DNA from 3 places in the Pseudoalteromonas sp. G5_S1_14_S5 genome. Region 3 is predicted to be linked to each of the others. Evidence: riboswitches for the same ligand, from Rfam matches in the RefSeq annotation. Region 3 holds a riboswitch; each other region holds the start of a gene.
What was found. Region 3 has a riboswitch for thiamine pyrophosphate ahead of thiC (phosphomethylpyrimidine synthase ThiC). Riboswitches for the same ligand answer to the same signal wherever they lie in the genome.
Positions count from the first base shown of each region.

Region 1: linked by a shared signal. The riboswitch ahead of thiD (bifunctional hydroxymethylpyrimidine kinase/phosphomethylpyrimidine kinase) and the one ahead of thiC (phosphomethylpyrimidine synthase ThiC) in region 3 are both predicted to bind thiamine pyrophosphate.
Region 2: linked by a shared signal. The riboswitch ahead of thiB (thiamine ABC transporter substrate binding subunit) and the one ahead of thiC (phosphomethylpyrimidine synthase ThiC) in region 3 are both predicted to bind thiamine pyrophosphate.

Region 1 is NZ_JBQKUM010000124.1:4,261-6,524, forward strand. It holds gene ACTRWI_RS21565 (DMT family transporter) at 1-510, shown strand, start outside; TPP riboswitch at 608-719, shown strand; gene thiD (bifunctional hydroxymethylpyrimidine kinase/phosphomethylpyrimidine kinase) at 818-1,702, shown strand; partial or broken gene thiM (hydroxyethylthiazole kinase) at 1,827-2,264, shown strand, end outside.
Region 2 is NZ_JBQKUM010000007.1:60,978-63,241, forward strand. It holds gene thiP (thiamine/thiamine pyrophosphate ABC transporter permease ThiP) at 1-241, opposite strand, end outside; gene thiB (thiamine ABC transporter substrate binding subunit) at 324-1,316, opposite strand; TPP riboswitch at 1,370-1,488, opposite strand; gene ACTRWI_RS03770 (flavin prenyltransferase UbiX) at 1,532-2,155, opposite strand; gene mpl (UDP-N-acetylmuramate:L-alanyl-gamma-D-glutamyl-meso-diaminopimelate ligase) at 2,194-2,264, opposite strand, start outside.
Region 3 is NZ_JBQKUM010000055.1:1,055-3,318, forward strand. It holds gene ACTRWI_RS15905 (multicopper oxidase family protein) at 1-551, shown strand, start outside; gene crcB (fluoride efflux transporter CrcB) at 652-1,035, shown strand; TPP riboswitch at 1,098-1,196, shown strand; gene thiC (phosphomethylpyrimidine synthase ThiC) at 1,325-2,264, shown strand, end outside.

The DNA of each region.
Region 1 (2,264 bases), on a different contig from region 3:
GCTATTGGCGTGGTTGGCATTGGGTTATTGGTATTTTCAGAATCATCATCGGTGAGTGATTCTGGTGATGACCTGAAGCTTTTGGGCATTGGGTTGGGGTTAGTTGCTGGATTGTGTTACGCCATTTATTCGTGGGCGACAAAAGCTCTAATAGACGAAGGCATTAAGTCACAAGCGGCGATGGGCAGCATATTTGGTTTAGGTGCAATGTTGTTATTACCAACGTTATACTTCACTGGTGACAACCTATTCGCTTCAAGAACTAATATATTCGTGGTGAGTTACTTGGTACTACTTCCTCAATGTTTGGGTTATGTCGCGTTCAGTTTCGGGTTAAGACATGTCACGGCAAGTAGTGCGAATTTGATTACTTTGCTTGAGCCAGTTGTTGCCGCCGTATTGGCTGTCTGGATTGTGGGGGAGCGCATACCTTTTGTCGGTTGGATAGGTATATTGTTGATTGTCCTATGTTTATTTATTCAATCACAACCAAATAATCAGCGAAACTAAGTGCTTGTTAACAAAGATAAATTGAATTTTATTCATGCTTGTATCTTATAAATGAATAAAATGAGTATCTCAGTTACGAGAGTGCTGTTACTATCGTTATCAATAGTCGGGGGGCATCTACCTTAATTGGTATTTGCTGAGATCGTTATTCGAGACCCGTTGAACCTGATTCAGTTAACACTGGCGTAGGGAACTATGATGACTTTGTCTATGTGGTCTAACAATGATCTCTCATTGGTTTTATTTCCACCCTCTCTTTGCGGCCAAAGTTCGGTTCTCTTACGTCTTTTAGATAGTAGGAGCGACCATGACGCAGCATTCCAACACTCAAGCGCCACTTAAAAAGACTCAAACACCACACAACCAATCTTCTGTGGTCAATACTCCGATTGTTTTAACTATCGCTGGTTCTGATTGTGGCGGCGGCGCAGGTATTCAAGCGGATATTAAAGCCATGTCTGCAACAGGTAGCTTCGCTTGTTCGGTGATTACTGCGATTACTTCTCAGAATACCCAAGGCGTGTCAGCCATTCTCCCAATTCCACTAGAACATGTCGCCAGCCAGTTAGATGCGGTGCTCACCGATCTGAATATCGTGGCGGTAAAAGTCGGTATGCTTGCGGACTCGCAAATCATCAAAGTCGTTGCTGACAAAATCAAACAATACCAACCAAAACACTTAGTAATTGACCCTGTAATGGTCGCGACAAGCGGCGACCTTCTTCTAGAAAACTCAGCTATCACTACGCTAAAACAAGAGCTGATTCCGCTCGCAGACATCATCACCCCTAACTTACCAGAAGGCGCTGCACTGACAGGGAAGGCCGTTCCTGAAAGCGAAGCTGAAATGCAGGACATGATTGAAGATCTGCGCGCTTTAGGTGCTAAAGCCGTTCTGCTAAAAGGTGGTCATCTAGAGAAAGATGAAAACAGCAATGACTTAATGATTCTACCAACCACATCTGCTGTGATTAGCGCGAAGCGTTTTCCTACCAAAAACACTCATGGCACGGGCTGCACGCTCTCTTCTGCTATTGCTTCTTTCTTGGCTCAAGGTAACACGCTCCCAGAGGCTGTCGACCTCGGTAAACAATACATTTCACGCGCGATTGCCCATGCTGACGAGTTGAACGTCGGTCAAGGTCATGGCCCGGTAAATCACTTTTTTGCTGGGCACGGTAATGTCCGTTAATACGGTTGGCGTTCAACTTAGCAATGCGACGTTGCGTTACCGAGATAGCGAGCACGCGACCCTGTCGGGTTGTCACTTAACTTAAGCGCAGGTAAGTGGACAGTGCTGCTTGGGCGAAGTGGTTGTGGGACAAACGACGGTATTGCGTTATTTGGCAGGTTTGTTGGGCGACAAGGTGGAGTGGCAGGGTACATTGGCAACGTCTGATGAACGGCCTTTAACTGATCGTATCGCTTACATGGCACAGCAAGATTTGTTACTGCCATGGCTATCGGTTATCGACAATGTACGCCTGAGCCATCGCTTCCTAAACACTACTAACGAGCATCAAAACGCAGAGCAAAAGCCACTGGTTGTGAATATTACTAACTACGTGGTGATGAATAACACAGCCAATGCTCTGCTAGCGATTGGTGCTTCACCTATCATGGCGCATTCGCAGAAAGAATTGGCTGAGATGATGTCATTCTCTGCCGCTTTGGTGATCAACATTGGCACGCTCGACAGTATCTGGATGCCAAGAATGTGTTTCGCGGTTGAACAAGCTAACGCGAACAACAAG
Region 2 (2,264 bases), on a different contig from region 3:
CAAAAAACTGCCTGCGACACAGAGCGTGTGCAATAGGTATAGCAAAGCCAACACTCAGCACAGTTGAGAGTGTCGCTTGATAAAAACTGAACTTCGTTACATGCCAATAGTAGGGATCGGACCATACTTGGCTGATATCAAGAGAAGGGGCATTGCTAAGCAATGCCCCTACTGCTGAAACCACGAAGGCGGTAATGAGCATCGCGACCCAAATACCGACCTTAGGCGCTTTCTTTATCATAAATTGATTATTACCGTAAAAAATCCATTCCAAACCTAAAGAATGGCTTTAAATACAGGTCGTTCATTCTTCTAAAGGTAAATTAAAAAGTAAGCGCACTCTGCCATTCACGAATCCAAGGCTTACGCTTTTTGGCGATCTCTTCAGAGCTAAAGCTAAGCGCTTGCTGAGGCACCGTCAGTTGTTCGAAACCTTTCGGTAGCTCAACATCTGTCACTGGGTACATCCAGTTGCCTGTTGGCATCGCCAATTGGAATTCATCACTTAGGATAAACGCCATAAACTCATCAGCAAGCTTTTCATTCTTACTACCTTTAACCTTTGCAGCGACTTCCACTTGAGTGTAATGCCCCTCTTCAAAGTTCGCAGCAGCGTACTTAGAATCGTTCTCCGCAATGATGTGGTAGGCCGGAGAAGTGGTGTAAGACAATACTAAATCAGATTCACCCTCTAGGAACATAGAGTAAGCTTCAGACCAGCCTTTAGTTACCGTCACCGTTTTCTGAGCTAGCTTCTTCCACGCCGCTGTCGCTTCATCACCGTATACCGATTTCATCCAAAGCATCATGCCTTGGCCAGGTGTTGATGTACGTGGATCTTGGTAGATAACCTTCAGATCATCACGTTGCTCAACCAACTCTCTCAGACTTTTCGGTGGGTTTGCTAGCTTCTCTGTGTTATAGACAAAAGCGAAGTAGCCAAAGTCGTATGGGACAAATGTATTATCGTCCCAGCCATTTGGCAGTGTTACTGATGATGTATCAACATTGTGCTCAGCCAGTAAACCCGTCGCTTTCGCCTCAGCCATCAGATTGTTGTCTAAGCCCAGAACGATGTCAGCTTTGCTGTTGCCACCTTCGAGACGTAAACGGTTAAGAATAGAGACGCCATCTTCGAGCGCGACAAAATTCACGTCACAGCCACACTTCTCTTCAAATGCTTTCTCTACGGCAGGACGAGGCCCCCAATCCGCAGCAAAAGAGTCATAGGTGTATACGGTTAACGTATTGTCTGCAGCAAAGGCAGAAAAAGAGATAGCTGTAGTAACAGCAAGGGTAGTTAATGTGAATTTCACTGGACGCTCTCCATGGTCTGAGCGGCACAGGTTTGAGGGAGGATAACGATAGAGGCTGTTCCTAACTCAATTCCTACGCCAGCATTATCTGGTTCAGGTTTACGGGTCCCAAGCACCTGCTTGATCTCAGCCGCATTCACTATTTGAATGGTTTGCTCCCCGATGAGTGTCCGGAATTGTAATTCGATTTTTAACAATAAGCTATCAAGTTTGGATCAATTACGTTGATCGTAGCCCCAACGTGGCACTAAACCTTGATCGATACCAAGATGGTCGAGAATGCGCGCCACCATGAAATCGACCAGATCTTCTATTGACTTAGGTTGGTGATAAAAACCTGGAGCGGCTGGCATGATGGTCACGCCCATCGTCGATAGCTTGTGCATGTTCTCTAGATGTAGCGTTGAGAATGGCGTTTCACGAACCACCAATAATAACTGGCCTCGCTCTTTCATCACTACATCTGCTGCACGCTCAATCAGGTTGTCCGATAATCCATGGGCAATCGATGCCAAACTGCCCGCAGAACATGGGCACACCACCATCTGCTTCGGCGCTGCAGACCCTGATGCAACTGGAGAGAACCAGTCATCTTTGCCACACACCACCAACTTTTCAGGATCGCAGCCCAAGTGCTTAACCAAGGCTTGCTTTGCCGCATCCGGCCCGGCAGGTAACTTGAGCTCATGCTCTGTTGCCAACACCACTCGCGCTGCCGACGAAATCAGCAGGTAGACCTGATAGTCTGCTGCCAACAAGCATTCGAGCAAACGCAGTCCGTAAGGCGCACCAGATGCGCCAGTAAAAGCAAGAGTTATCGCTTTATCGTGTTTTGTCATGTTCTCAGTTACTTCAAATTATAAGGTCGTGGATTGGATTAACCTTTAAGGGCTAACGCATCCAACAATTTTTGGTGAATACCACCAAAGCCACCATTACTCATTACCA
Region 3 (2,264 bases):
GAGTGAATATACTGCAAATGAAGGGACGTTTTCCTTTTTCTTTATGTGAGTTTGAGGTTGTAGATTCCACGCTCATCGAAGGCCAAACACTTCCGCTATTACCTCTTAATCCTGTGCCTAAGTTAGATCTCGCTAACGCAGAAGAGATCGATTTTGTGTTTGAGTGGGAAGGGGCGGTGTCGCCGGTTTCCAAAGGTGGGAAAGCCATGCCTAAGTTTTGGCTGACCAATAAAAGAGCCTGGGAGGGGATGAGTAAAAACAATATCCCAGAACCACTCGCTACATTAGAGCTCGGTAAAACTTATATATTCGATCTTAAGAATGTTACCCAATACCATCACCCGATCCATATACATGGTCACACGTTCACGGTACTTGATTTAGATGGCAAAAAAATTGAGGAGCCTTTTCACACGGATACCGTATTACTTGGAAAGAACGGTCGAGCGAAAGCGGCATTTGTAGCGGACAACCCCGGACGTTGGATGTATCACTGTCATGTGATTGAACATATGAAAACAGGGCTAATGGGCTATATCGAAGTTAAGTGACACCTGTAACGTTTAATATTTGCGCATACGTTCTTAGTTTCCATCCTCGCTTTTATCGGCGGTAAAGCTAGAATATAGGAACTGTTATTTGGGAGGATTCATGGGTCAGTTATCTATTTTAGGCTTTATTGCCATTGGTGGTGCATTTGGTGCTTGTTCACGTTATCTGATTTCAGAACTGTGTGTACTACTGCTTGGGCGTGGTTTTCCTTATGGTACGCTAACTGTTAACGTGATTGGTTCTTTCATTATGGGTCTACTGATCGCTGCATTTGAAAATGAGATGGTTGCAACTGAGCCATGGAGACAGATCATTGGCTTGGGCTTTCTTGGTGCTTTAACTACATTCTCAACTTTTTCGATGGATAACGTTCTTTTAATGCAGCAAGGCGCATTTTTCAAAATGGGACTAAACGTACTACTCAATGTGGTGTTAAGTATCTCTGCGGCATGGATCGGCTTCCAACTTTTGATAAAGTCATAAAATCTTCTTACGATTTGTTAACAACTCGGCTTGGTTTATCCAAGCCGTTTTTATATACTCGATAGTACTTGTCGGAGTGCCATATGGCTGAGACCGTTAACTCGGGATCCGTTGAACCTGATCAGGCTAATACCTGCGAAGGGAACAAGAGTAGATATCTAACTAGAATCCCTCTAGAGATCTATCACCAGATCACAACTGTATTTCTTACCGTGATCCCTCTTGTAGCATCAATCCGTCAAGCATTTTTATCCCAATAAATAATGGCTAAAAGCCAAGGAAAAATGCTATGTCGAGTCGTAAACAAGCAAGACTGGAAGCGAAGAATTTCATCGATTCTTTATCAGTACAACCTTATCCAAATTCAAAGAAAGCTTACATCCAAGGCTCTCGAGAGGACATTCAAGCCCCAGTTCGAGAGATATCACTCGCTGATAGCCTTGTTGGCGGTACCCAAAAAGAGCCTGTATTTGAACGTAATGCACCTATTCACGTCTATGACACCTCCGGTGTTTATACTGACCCAACGCACGAGGTAGACCTTTATAACGGCCTTCCAAAGCTAAGAGAGCGGTGGATCGAAGAGCGTGGTGATACTGAGATATTAGATGATGTTAGCTCTGTTTATACCAAAGAGCGTCTAGAGGACGAAACCTTAGACGAGCTTCGTTACGGAAACCTACCTAGAATTCGTCGTGCGACTGGCGAGCAATGCGTGACTCAGTTGCACTATGCTCGTAAGGGTATTATTACCCCTGAGATGGAATACATTGCGATTCGCGAGAATATGGGACGTCAGAAGTTCGCAGATGAGCAACTGAACCACCAACACCCTGGCCATAACTTTGGCGCAAACCTACCAAAAGAAATTACCCCTGAGTTCGTGCGGAAAGAGGTTGCTGAAGGTCGAGCTATTATCCCTTCAAACATCAACCACCCAGAATCAGAGCCGATGATTATTGGCCGTAATTTCCTCGTGAAAGTAAACGCTAATATCGGTAACTCTTCGGTAAGCTCTTCGATTGAAGAGGAAGTTGAGAAGCTAGTTTGGTCAACTCGCTGGGGCGGCGATACGGTGATGGACTTGTCGACTGGTCGAAATATTCATGAAACACGAGAGTGGATTCTACGTAATAGTCCAGTGCCAATTGGTACGGTTCCTATGTATCAGGCACTTGAGAAAGTGAATGGCGTAGCCGAAGACCTTAACTGGGAAGTGATGCGTGATA